2 regions of the Marinobacter sp. UBA5687 genome follow, and region 2 is predicted to be linked to the other one. Evidence: predicted binding sites of a transcription regulator. Region 2 holds the regulator's gene; the other holds the start of a gene.
What was found. The regulator FliA, encoded in region 2, starts transcription of late flagellar genes. The targets are predictions, from matches to a motif close to CTAAAGTTTNNNNNNNNNNNGCCGNTAA.
Positions count from the first base shown of each region.

Region 1: a site for FliA is predicted at 1,581-1,608, ahead of B3Y70_RS15235 (methyl-accepting chemotaxis protein). Genes of this name have one in related genera too.

Region 1 is NZ_DIHV01000138.1:4,293-8,715, reverse strand. It holds gene B3Y70_RS15245 (cation diffusion facilitator family transporter) at 1-188, shown strand, start outside; gene B3Y70_RS15240 (CHAD domain-containing protein) at 196-1,533, opposite strand; gene B3Y70_RS15235 (methyl-accepting chemotaxis protein) at 1,766-3,442, shown strand; gene B3Y70_RS15230 (TRAP transporter substrate-binding protein) at 3,555-4,423, shown strand, end outside.
Region 2 is NZ_DIHV01000003.1:16,510-20,932, reverse strand. It holds gene flhF (flagellar biosynthesis protein FlhF) at 1-213, shown strand, start outside; gene B3Y70_RS00225 (MinD/ParA family protein) at 286-1,098, shown strand; gene B3Y70_RS00220 (RNA polymerase sigma factor FliA) at 1,131-1,874, shown strand; gene cheY (chemotaxis response regulator CheY) at 2,036-2,419, shown strand; gene B3Y70_RS00210 (protein phosphatase CheZ) at 2,441-3,226, shown strand; gene B3Y70_RS00205 (chemotaxis protein CheA) at 3,245-4,423, shown strand, end outside.

The DNA.
Region 1 (4,423 bases), on a different contig from region 2:
ACTTCATGACGGTGCCTGTGAAGATGGTTCTGGAATCAGTTCGGGAGCTGCTGCTGGCGGCACCGAAAGACGATGCGCTGGACGACATCCATGAAACCCTGGAAGACCTGGGCCTGAATCCGGAACAGGTCCGGGTGGCCAAGCTCGGCCCGAACCTCCTTCTCGAGGCCCGCATGATCCGGATCTGAACCGGTCTCAGACGTTCAGTCCACCCATGGCCAGTATCTGCCGGCGGGTATCGGCTTTCTCCCGCTCAAGTTTGCCAAGCAGTAACACCCCGTCGCACTCCGGGTGGTCGGCGAGGAATCGCCGGGTCAGCTCGATCTGGACATGCAGATCCTGGAAACGGCCATACAGATCCTGTCGCTGGCGCAGTTCTTTCAGTGTTGGCTTGCCGTGCCGGGCATCCCGCTCCAGAAGATATCGGATACGCTTTAGGGCCTTGCGCAGCTGGTGCAGGGCTTCATCCGGGGCGGTATGAAGCAGTTCTGCGGTTTTCCGGTTGAACTGTTTCAGGCGCCGGTTTGCGGCGACCTGGATGTCTTTTTTTCGCAGCTCTCCAGCCAGCTTATGAAAAGCTTTGGATTCAATATAGCCGTGCCAGCGCTCTAGACTTTGACGATAGCGTTTCTGGCCAAGGCGTTTGGCCAGTTTGCGCTGTGCTTTAGATGCCCTGAGCCGCGCCCAGTCGGTCAGCGTGGTGCAGAGTTCCGGGTTGTCGTGGCACAGCTCGGGGATATCCTGAAGAAATACGTGCAGATCCCGCAGGGCGCTGGTGGCCCGGGCATGTCGCTTCAGTTCGCGAATATGCTCCTGTAGTTGGCGATCGCCGGTAATCTCGGCCAGGGGTTCGGCAATGGCCCGGCTGCGGCGAAGGGCAATGCGGTACTGGTGCAGAAATTCGTCATCCAGCCCCAGAATGACCCCCGGGGTCAGCAGTTCCAACTGATTGTTCAGCTGCTGCAAAACCTCCGGGAGTGTGTTCTGGTCCAGTTCAGTGGCGCCGGGACTGGCTTTTCGGTTCTTGCGCCGGAATTCGTTGTAACTGAAATCACGAGGCGTCAGGAAGGTTTTCAGTGCACCCTTGTTTTTGTCCACTTTCTTCCAGTGCCTTACCGGCAGCCGGATCTCCAGGATACTGGCGGTTGGCAATTCGAACGGAGCCTGGGGTACCAGAAAGGCGGCCAGTTCGAGTAATGCCGGGTTGTGGCCGATGAGGGTGATGCGGTTCTGAGCGTTATCCAGATTCTGCAGCCAGCGTAATAGACGCCGGAAGTCGAAGGTGTAAAGCTCATCTTCGGTGCGGACATGGGCCGGCTGGTCGTTGACGCTGAGTGCACCTGCCAGCGTTTGCTGGGCTCGCACAGCGGGGCTTGCATAAATGGCACCGGACAGCGCGCCCAGGCATTTCATTGCCCGCGCGAGCGGCGCAAGCTGGCTTTGGCCTCTGTTATTCAGCGGGCGTTCCTGGTCGCAGAGGCTGTCGTCGTTCCAGCTCGATTTGGCGTGGCGGATAAGAAAAAGCCGTTTCATGCATGCTTGCTCATGAGCTGAATGTTCAGACCTTAGTCTGACACAGCCTCAAGTCGTTTACATGACGGCCGATACGTATTTAGACGTATGACTCTGATATGACGGGCTTGTTTACACAAAAACCTGTTCCTGACCTGCGTTTGGTATACAGCTTTTAACAAACTGCAACGGAGTGCGGACTGCGTTTGTGCATAATCAAAGGATTACAAGAAATGACCCCGGAGCGAAGACCATGACCTTCATGAGCAACCTGACCATCAGAACACGGCTTCTGATTGGTGTATTGGTGCCTGTACTGATTACGGCTGGAACAATTGCATGGATTACGGCGAACCAGATCCGGGCCAATGGAGAGGCAGAGTTGCAACGCCTCGAGCAGGAACTGTTGGAAGCGCGCAAGGAAGGTTTGAAAAATCTGGTTGAAACCGCGAAATCCGTGGTGCTTGAGGCCAAGTCCACTCCCGGTTTTTCGGAGCAGGAGGCGCAGGAAGAGGCGCGAGAGCGGTTGCGGTCAATCAAGTTCGGTCAGAACAACTATGTCTTCGCCTATGATCGCAGCCTGTTCAATCTCGCCTATGCACCGGACCCCTCCAAAGAAGGGCCGACCACCAATCCGAACACGCAGAAGTTGGTGCGAGGCTTATTTGACGCTGCAGGTGACGATGGTTTCATGCCTTATGAGTGGCCCAACCCTGCTACCGGCCAGGTGGAACCGAAAGTCTCCTATTCCACCATTATTCCGGGCTGGGACTGGATGATAGGGTCCGGCGTGTATGTAACCGATGTTCAGAGAGCGGTGGCCGCTGCCCGGGAAGAAATTGATGCAACCATGACATCTGCTATGGGCTTCATTTTACTGCTGACCATTGTGGTGGTGGTGATTTCACTGGTAATCGGGTTGGTCATTGGCCGCACCGTGACTGCGCCGCTTAACAAGGTCAGCGACATGATGCGGGAGATTGCCGACGGAGAGGGCGACCTGCGCCAGCGCCTGCCGGAAGATGGTAAAGATGAGCTGGCCGTTCTGGGTCGCCGCTTCAACCATTTTGTCATCAAGATTCAGGACACCATCCGTGAGGTCGGCTCAACCACCGACCAGGTGGCGTCGGCAGCTGAAGAACTCAGCAGGGTGGCGAATGAAACCCGTCAATCGGTTCAGGAACAGGGTTCAGAAACCGACCAGATTGCTTCGGCCATCAACGAAATGGCGGCAACGATTCAGCAGATTTCCGGCAACGCCAATGAGGTGGAAGGCGCAGCTTCCGATGCGGACCGCATGGCCAAAGAGGGTGGCGAGACCATCAACAGTGCCCAGGGCGCGGTCAATCAGCTGTCCCAGGAAATGGAAGATACCGCCCGCAGCATCAATGCCCTGGCCGAGAAGTCGAACGATATTCAGCAGGTGCTGGATGTGATTCACGCGGTTACCGAGCAGACCAACCTGCTGGCCCTGAACGCTGCCATTGAGGCAGCCCGGGCCGGCGAGCACGGTCGCGGCTTCTCGGTGGTTGCCGACGAAGTGCGCCAGCTGGCCAAGCGGTCAGCGGAATCGGCTGATCAGATCCGGGAAATGATTGATGGCTTTGTGGCGGAGTCCAAAGCTTCGGTGGAGCGCATGAACAACTCCCGCAAGAGTTCAGAAGCGACCGTTGAGCGCATCAATCACGCCACCAGTGCACTGAACACCATCGTGACGTCAGTGACCCAGATCCACGATCAGGTGACTCAGATTGCGACGGCCGCTGAACAGCAGAGCCAGGTGGCAGAAGAGATCAATCAGAACGTGGTGCGGATTGTCGACGCGGCCCAGCGCAGTGACACCGGCGTGACCCAGACCAATGAGGCCAGCCACGAACTGGCCCGGCTGGGGGAGAATCTGCGCGAGCTGGTTGGCCAGTTCAAGGTCTGATTACCCTCATAAGAAAGCCGGCCCGCCACATTGGCGCGGTCGGCTTTCGTCGTTATGATGGTTCATTCCGGCATGTTTGAATCAAAAATCGATAACAATGGAAGCCAACACTATGTCCCTGCGTAAAACCCTGCTGGCGGCGGTCAGCACTCTTGGCCTGCTGGCCAGTCCTTTCGCGGTCTCTGAAGAAACCTATACCCTGCGTCTCGCGGAAACCTGGGGTCCCAATTCTGGCCTGCTGGGGGATGCGCCCCGCAACATGGCGGCCATGGCCGAGGAAATGTCGGGCGGCCGCCTGAAGATCCGGATTGATTCCTCCAACAAGCACAAGGCCCCTTTCGGTATTTTCGATCTGGTCCGTAACGGCCAGTACGACATGGGCCACACCGCCTCTTATTACTACAAGGGCACCATTCCCAACGCCATGTACTTCACCACCATACCCTTCGGCATGATTGCACCGGAGATGTATGCCTGGTTCTACCACGACGACGGCATGGAGTTGATGCAGAAGGTATATGAACCCTTCGGGCTGCTGTCCTTCCCGGGTGGCAACACGGCCAATCAGATGGGTGGCTGGTTCCGGAAAGAGATCAAGTCTCTGGAGGACCTGAAAGGCCTGAAAATGCGCACCCCCGGCTTTGCCGGCGAGGTTATGTCGGAAGTGGGCGTGGCGGTCACCAACCTGCCGCCGGGCGAGCTGTATACCGCGCTTGAGCGCAACACCATCGATGCCGTTGAATGGGTTGGCCCGGCGCTGGATCTGCAGATGGGCTTTCATCAGATTGCCAAGTATTACTACTCCGGCTGGCAGGAGCCCAATGCCGAAGTGCAGTTCCTGATCAACAAGAAAACCTGGGACAAGCTGCCGGCTGATCTGCAGGCCATCCTGCGGGTCTCCATGCGTACCGCAGCGTATGACATGTATATCCAGAGCACCCACGAAAGCGGTGTGGCGTGGGAGAAGATGAAGCAGGAATA
Region 2 (4,423 bases):
GCAGGCTGCATCATGACCAAGATTGATGAAGCCCTGACCCTGGGCGAAGCGCTCGGATTCGTTATGGAGACCAGCTTGCCGGTGGCCTGGTACACCGATGGCCAGAAGATACCGGAAGATCTCCAAAGGGCGGAGGCTATCCCGCTGGTGCGTCTGGGCGTAGAAAGGCTCAGGGCCGTGCAGAGCGCGCAGGCAATAGCCGAAGGTGCCTGAGCCTCGCCAGCGACAGAATAAAACACCGGCACGCGTGCCCGTACAAGAACGTAGTAAGAGACTGATAACAGTATGAGCAGACCACATCCGGTTCAGGTGATTGCGGTTTCCGGCGGCAAGGGCGGTGTCGGCAAGAGCAATGTTTCGGTCAACCTAGGTATCGCCCTGGCCCAGAAGGGGCGCCGGGTTGTCTTGCTGGACGCGGATCTTGGGCTCGCCAACATCGATGTGTTGCTTGGCATTACCGCCAATCGAAATCTGCAAGACGTACTCAACGGCGATTGTGATCTGAAAGATGTGCTGGTGAATGGCCCTGGTGGCATCAAGATTGTTCCGGCATCATCCGGCACCCAGCGTATGACCCAGCTCAGCGCCATGGAACATGCCGGCCTGATCAATGCCTTCAGTGAGCTGGGCGACCAGATTGACGTTCTGATTGTGGATACCGCCGCGGGTATTTCTGAATCGGTGGTCAGCTTCCTGAGGGCATCGCAGGAACTTCTGCTGGTGGTCTGCGACGAACCTACTTCCATTACCGATGCTTACGCCCTGATCAAACTGATGAATCGGGATTACGGCACCAACCGCTTCCGCATCCTGGCAAACCAGGTCCGCAATGAGCAGGAAGGCCGCCATCTGTTTGAAAAACTGACCCGGGTCACCGAGCGTTTCCTGGATGTGGCACTACAATATGTAGGTATCGTGCCTTACGACGAGGCCGTCAAGAAAGCCGTTCAGAGGCAGAAAGCGGTATTGGATGCCTATCCGAGGGCGAAAGCCTCGCTGGCTATCCGGGCTCTGGCCGAAAAAGTGGACAGCTGGCCTTTGCCGTCCTCTCCCAGGGGGCATCTCGAGTTCTTCGTGGAGCGGCTCGTCGAAGTCTGATCTGAATCCAGTCCTACAAGAAAACCGGATACATGACATTGGCGAAAAATCTGGGAATTTACCATCAGGCCGGCGCCAGGAGCCCTTCAGCCCTGATTGAAGAGCATGCGCCGCTGGTCAAGAAAATCGCCCTTCATCTCATGGCCCGACTGCCTGCATCGGTGCAGCTCGAAGACCTTATGCAGGCCGGTATGATTGGTCTGCTGGAGGCTGCGCAGCGCTACTCTTCAGGCAAGGGTGCGACCTTTGAAACCTATGCCGGCATTCGCATCCGTGGCGCCATGGTGGACGAAATCCGCAAAGGCGACTGGGTGCCCCGCTCAGTGCATCGTAATGCCCGGCGAATCGCCAGTGCCATCAAACAAGTGGAAGATCGTACCGGGCGCGAGGCCCAGGATGCCGAAGTAGCTGAAGAGCTTGGCATTGGTCTGGACGAATATCACGCTTCACTGGCCGACGCCAACAGTGGCCGACTTTTTAGCCTTGATGAGCTCAATGAATCCGGCGAGCTGCCGATAGAAGAAGCAGAGGCCAGCGATAATCCGCTGGACGGTATTGCTTCCGGCGCTTTCCAGCGCAGTCTGGCGGACGCCATCGAGCAGTTGCCTGAGCGCGAAAAGCTGGTGTTGAGCCTGTATTACCAGGAAGAACTGAACCTCAAGGAAATCGGCGCAGTGCTTGGGGTCAGTGAGAGCCGGGTAAGCCAGATTCACAGCCAGGCGGCACTGCGGCTGCGCAGCCGGTTGGCCGAGTGGCGGGATGACGACAACGACTGATCGGCCGGGTGCTGTGTTTCTCTTTCAGCAGGCTGTGTAGCTTTTGGTAACCGATGCTTTACAACGTGCGCAAACACCACACAATAAGCAGTTAAGGTAGCAGCCTGCTAGACTTTCAAAAAGGCTGAATGAATTCCGGGTGTTACTGACTGGAGGTCCCATTGGACAAGAACATGAAAATTCTCATTGTGGATGACTTCTCCACAATGCGACGAATCATCAAGAACCTGCTGCGAGATCTTGGCTTCACCAATACAGATGAGGCCGATGATGGCAACACGGCGTTGCCCATGCTCCGAAGCGGCAAGTACGACTTCCTGGTGACTGACTGGAACATGCCCGGCATGTCGGGCTTTGATCTTCTCAAAGCTGTCCGCGCTGACGAAAACCTGAAGAACCTGCCGGTTCTGATGGTGACGGCAGAAGCCAAGCGGGACCAGATCGTGGCCGCGGCTCAGGCCGGGGTAAACGGATATGTGGTCAAGCCTTTTACGGCAGCCGTGCTCAAGGAAAAGATCGAGAAAATCTTCGAACGAATCCAGTAACCAGAGGTCGGATGGCTCGCCATGAGTGATACCAAACAGAACCATCAGGGCCTTGATCCGGAGGTGGCGGAGAAACTGCAAAAGCAGGCCTCCGACCTGGCTGAGAATGTAAACGCCGGGAATTATGCCAAGGCGATGACCCTGATCAATGAACTGAGCGAGGTTCGCGATCAGAGTCTGTACCGGGAAGTGGGCCGACTCACCCGCAGCCTCCATGAGGCAATCCGGAACTTCCAGATAGACCCGCGTAATGCCGAGCAGAAAGAAGTCCTGTCGAAGATGAGCGACGCTTCTGACCGTCTGGCCTATGTGGTGCAGATGACCAGCCAGGCAGCGAACCGCACCATGGACCTGGTCGAGGAAAGCATGCCCGTGGCTCATTCCATGAGGGATGAAGCGGTTGCCTTGCGGGACGAGTGGCAGCGTCTGCGCCGCCGTGAAATGGAACCTGCGGAGTTTCGCGAGTTGTATGGTCGCATCGACAAGTTCTTCGCCGGCCTGACCACAGACTCTGACAGTCTGTACCAGAATCTGTCGGAAATCCTGCTGGCTCAGGACTTCCAGGATCTTACTGGCCAGGTTATCCAGAAGGTCACCGCTTTGGTGAAAGAAGTGGAAGACAATCTTCTTGGCTTGGTAGTGATGGCCAGCCACGTGGATCAGCTGACCGGCACGGTGCACCAGATTGAAGAAAAAGAAGAATCGGCCGAAAAAGGGGTAGGGCCCCAGATCAAGGCCGATGAGCGGGAAGATGTAGTTTCGGGACAGGACGATGTGGACGATCTGCTGTCCAGTCTCGGATTCTGATAATAAAGAGGGTGACGCATGGCGTTAGATGCTGATGAAGAGATCCTGCAGGACTTCCTGGTAGAAGCCGGCGAGATACTCGAAAAGTTGTCGGAGCAGCTGGTGGATCTGGAGCAGCATCCCGATGACAGCGATCTGCTGAACGCCATTTTCCGTGGCTTCCATACCGTGAAAGGGGGCGCAGGCTTCCTTCAGCTGGAGGCACTGGTTAACTGCTGCCACTCGGCAGAGAACGTGTTCGATATTCTCCGGAATCACAAGCGCAAGGTCACTCCGGAACTGATGGACGTGGTTCTGGAGGCGCTGGACAACGTTAACGCCATGTTCGAAGAAGTTCGAAACCGGGAAGAACCAACGCCCGCGCCGGACGAACTGATCGAAGCCCTGGACGCCCTCGCCAAACCCGAGTCAGAGGATGCACCAGCGGCGGAAGCGCCAACCCCGGCACCGGAGCCGTCGTCTGCGGAGGTCGGGCAGCAAGGGGACCAGGGCGATATCACTGACGAAGAATTCGAGCAGTTGCTGGACGCGTTGGCGGATGAAAAATCCGACGGCCAGAAACCGGCCGGCAACGAGCAGGTGAGCAATCCGGCTGAATCCGCCGGCAGCTCAGACAGTGATGAAATTACCGACGACGAATTTGAGGCCTTGCTGGATCAACTCCACGGCAAGGGCCAGTTTGCCGGCGCGCCTGCGGAAGAGGAAACAGCCAAGGCAGATACCAGCACCAGCGGTGGTTCAGAAAAATCATCCGCTGACGCCGATCTGATTTCCGACGACGAATTCGAGAACCTGCTGGACGAACTGCATGGCAAGGGCGCCGGCCCAAGTGCCGGGTCTTCCGACAGCGAGCCCAAACCGGCGCCTGCTCCATCCGGCAAGGCCGAACCGGCCCCGGAACCAAAGAAAGCAGAAGCCAAAGCCGAGAGCACGGCCGCTGCCAAGCCGGCCTCTGCGCCCGCGCCTGCCCGTGAGGCCGCACCCGCTGGTGAAACCACGGTTCGGGTAGATACCAAGCGCCTGGACGACATCATGAACATGGTGGGCGAACTGGTGCTGGTACGGAACCGCCTGCAGCGTTTGGGTTCCGAAAGCGAAGACGAACACATGCACAAGGCGGTGGCCAACCTCGACGTAGTGACTACGGATCTTCAGGCTGCCGTCATGCAAACACGGATGCAGCCGATCAAGAAAGTA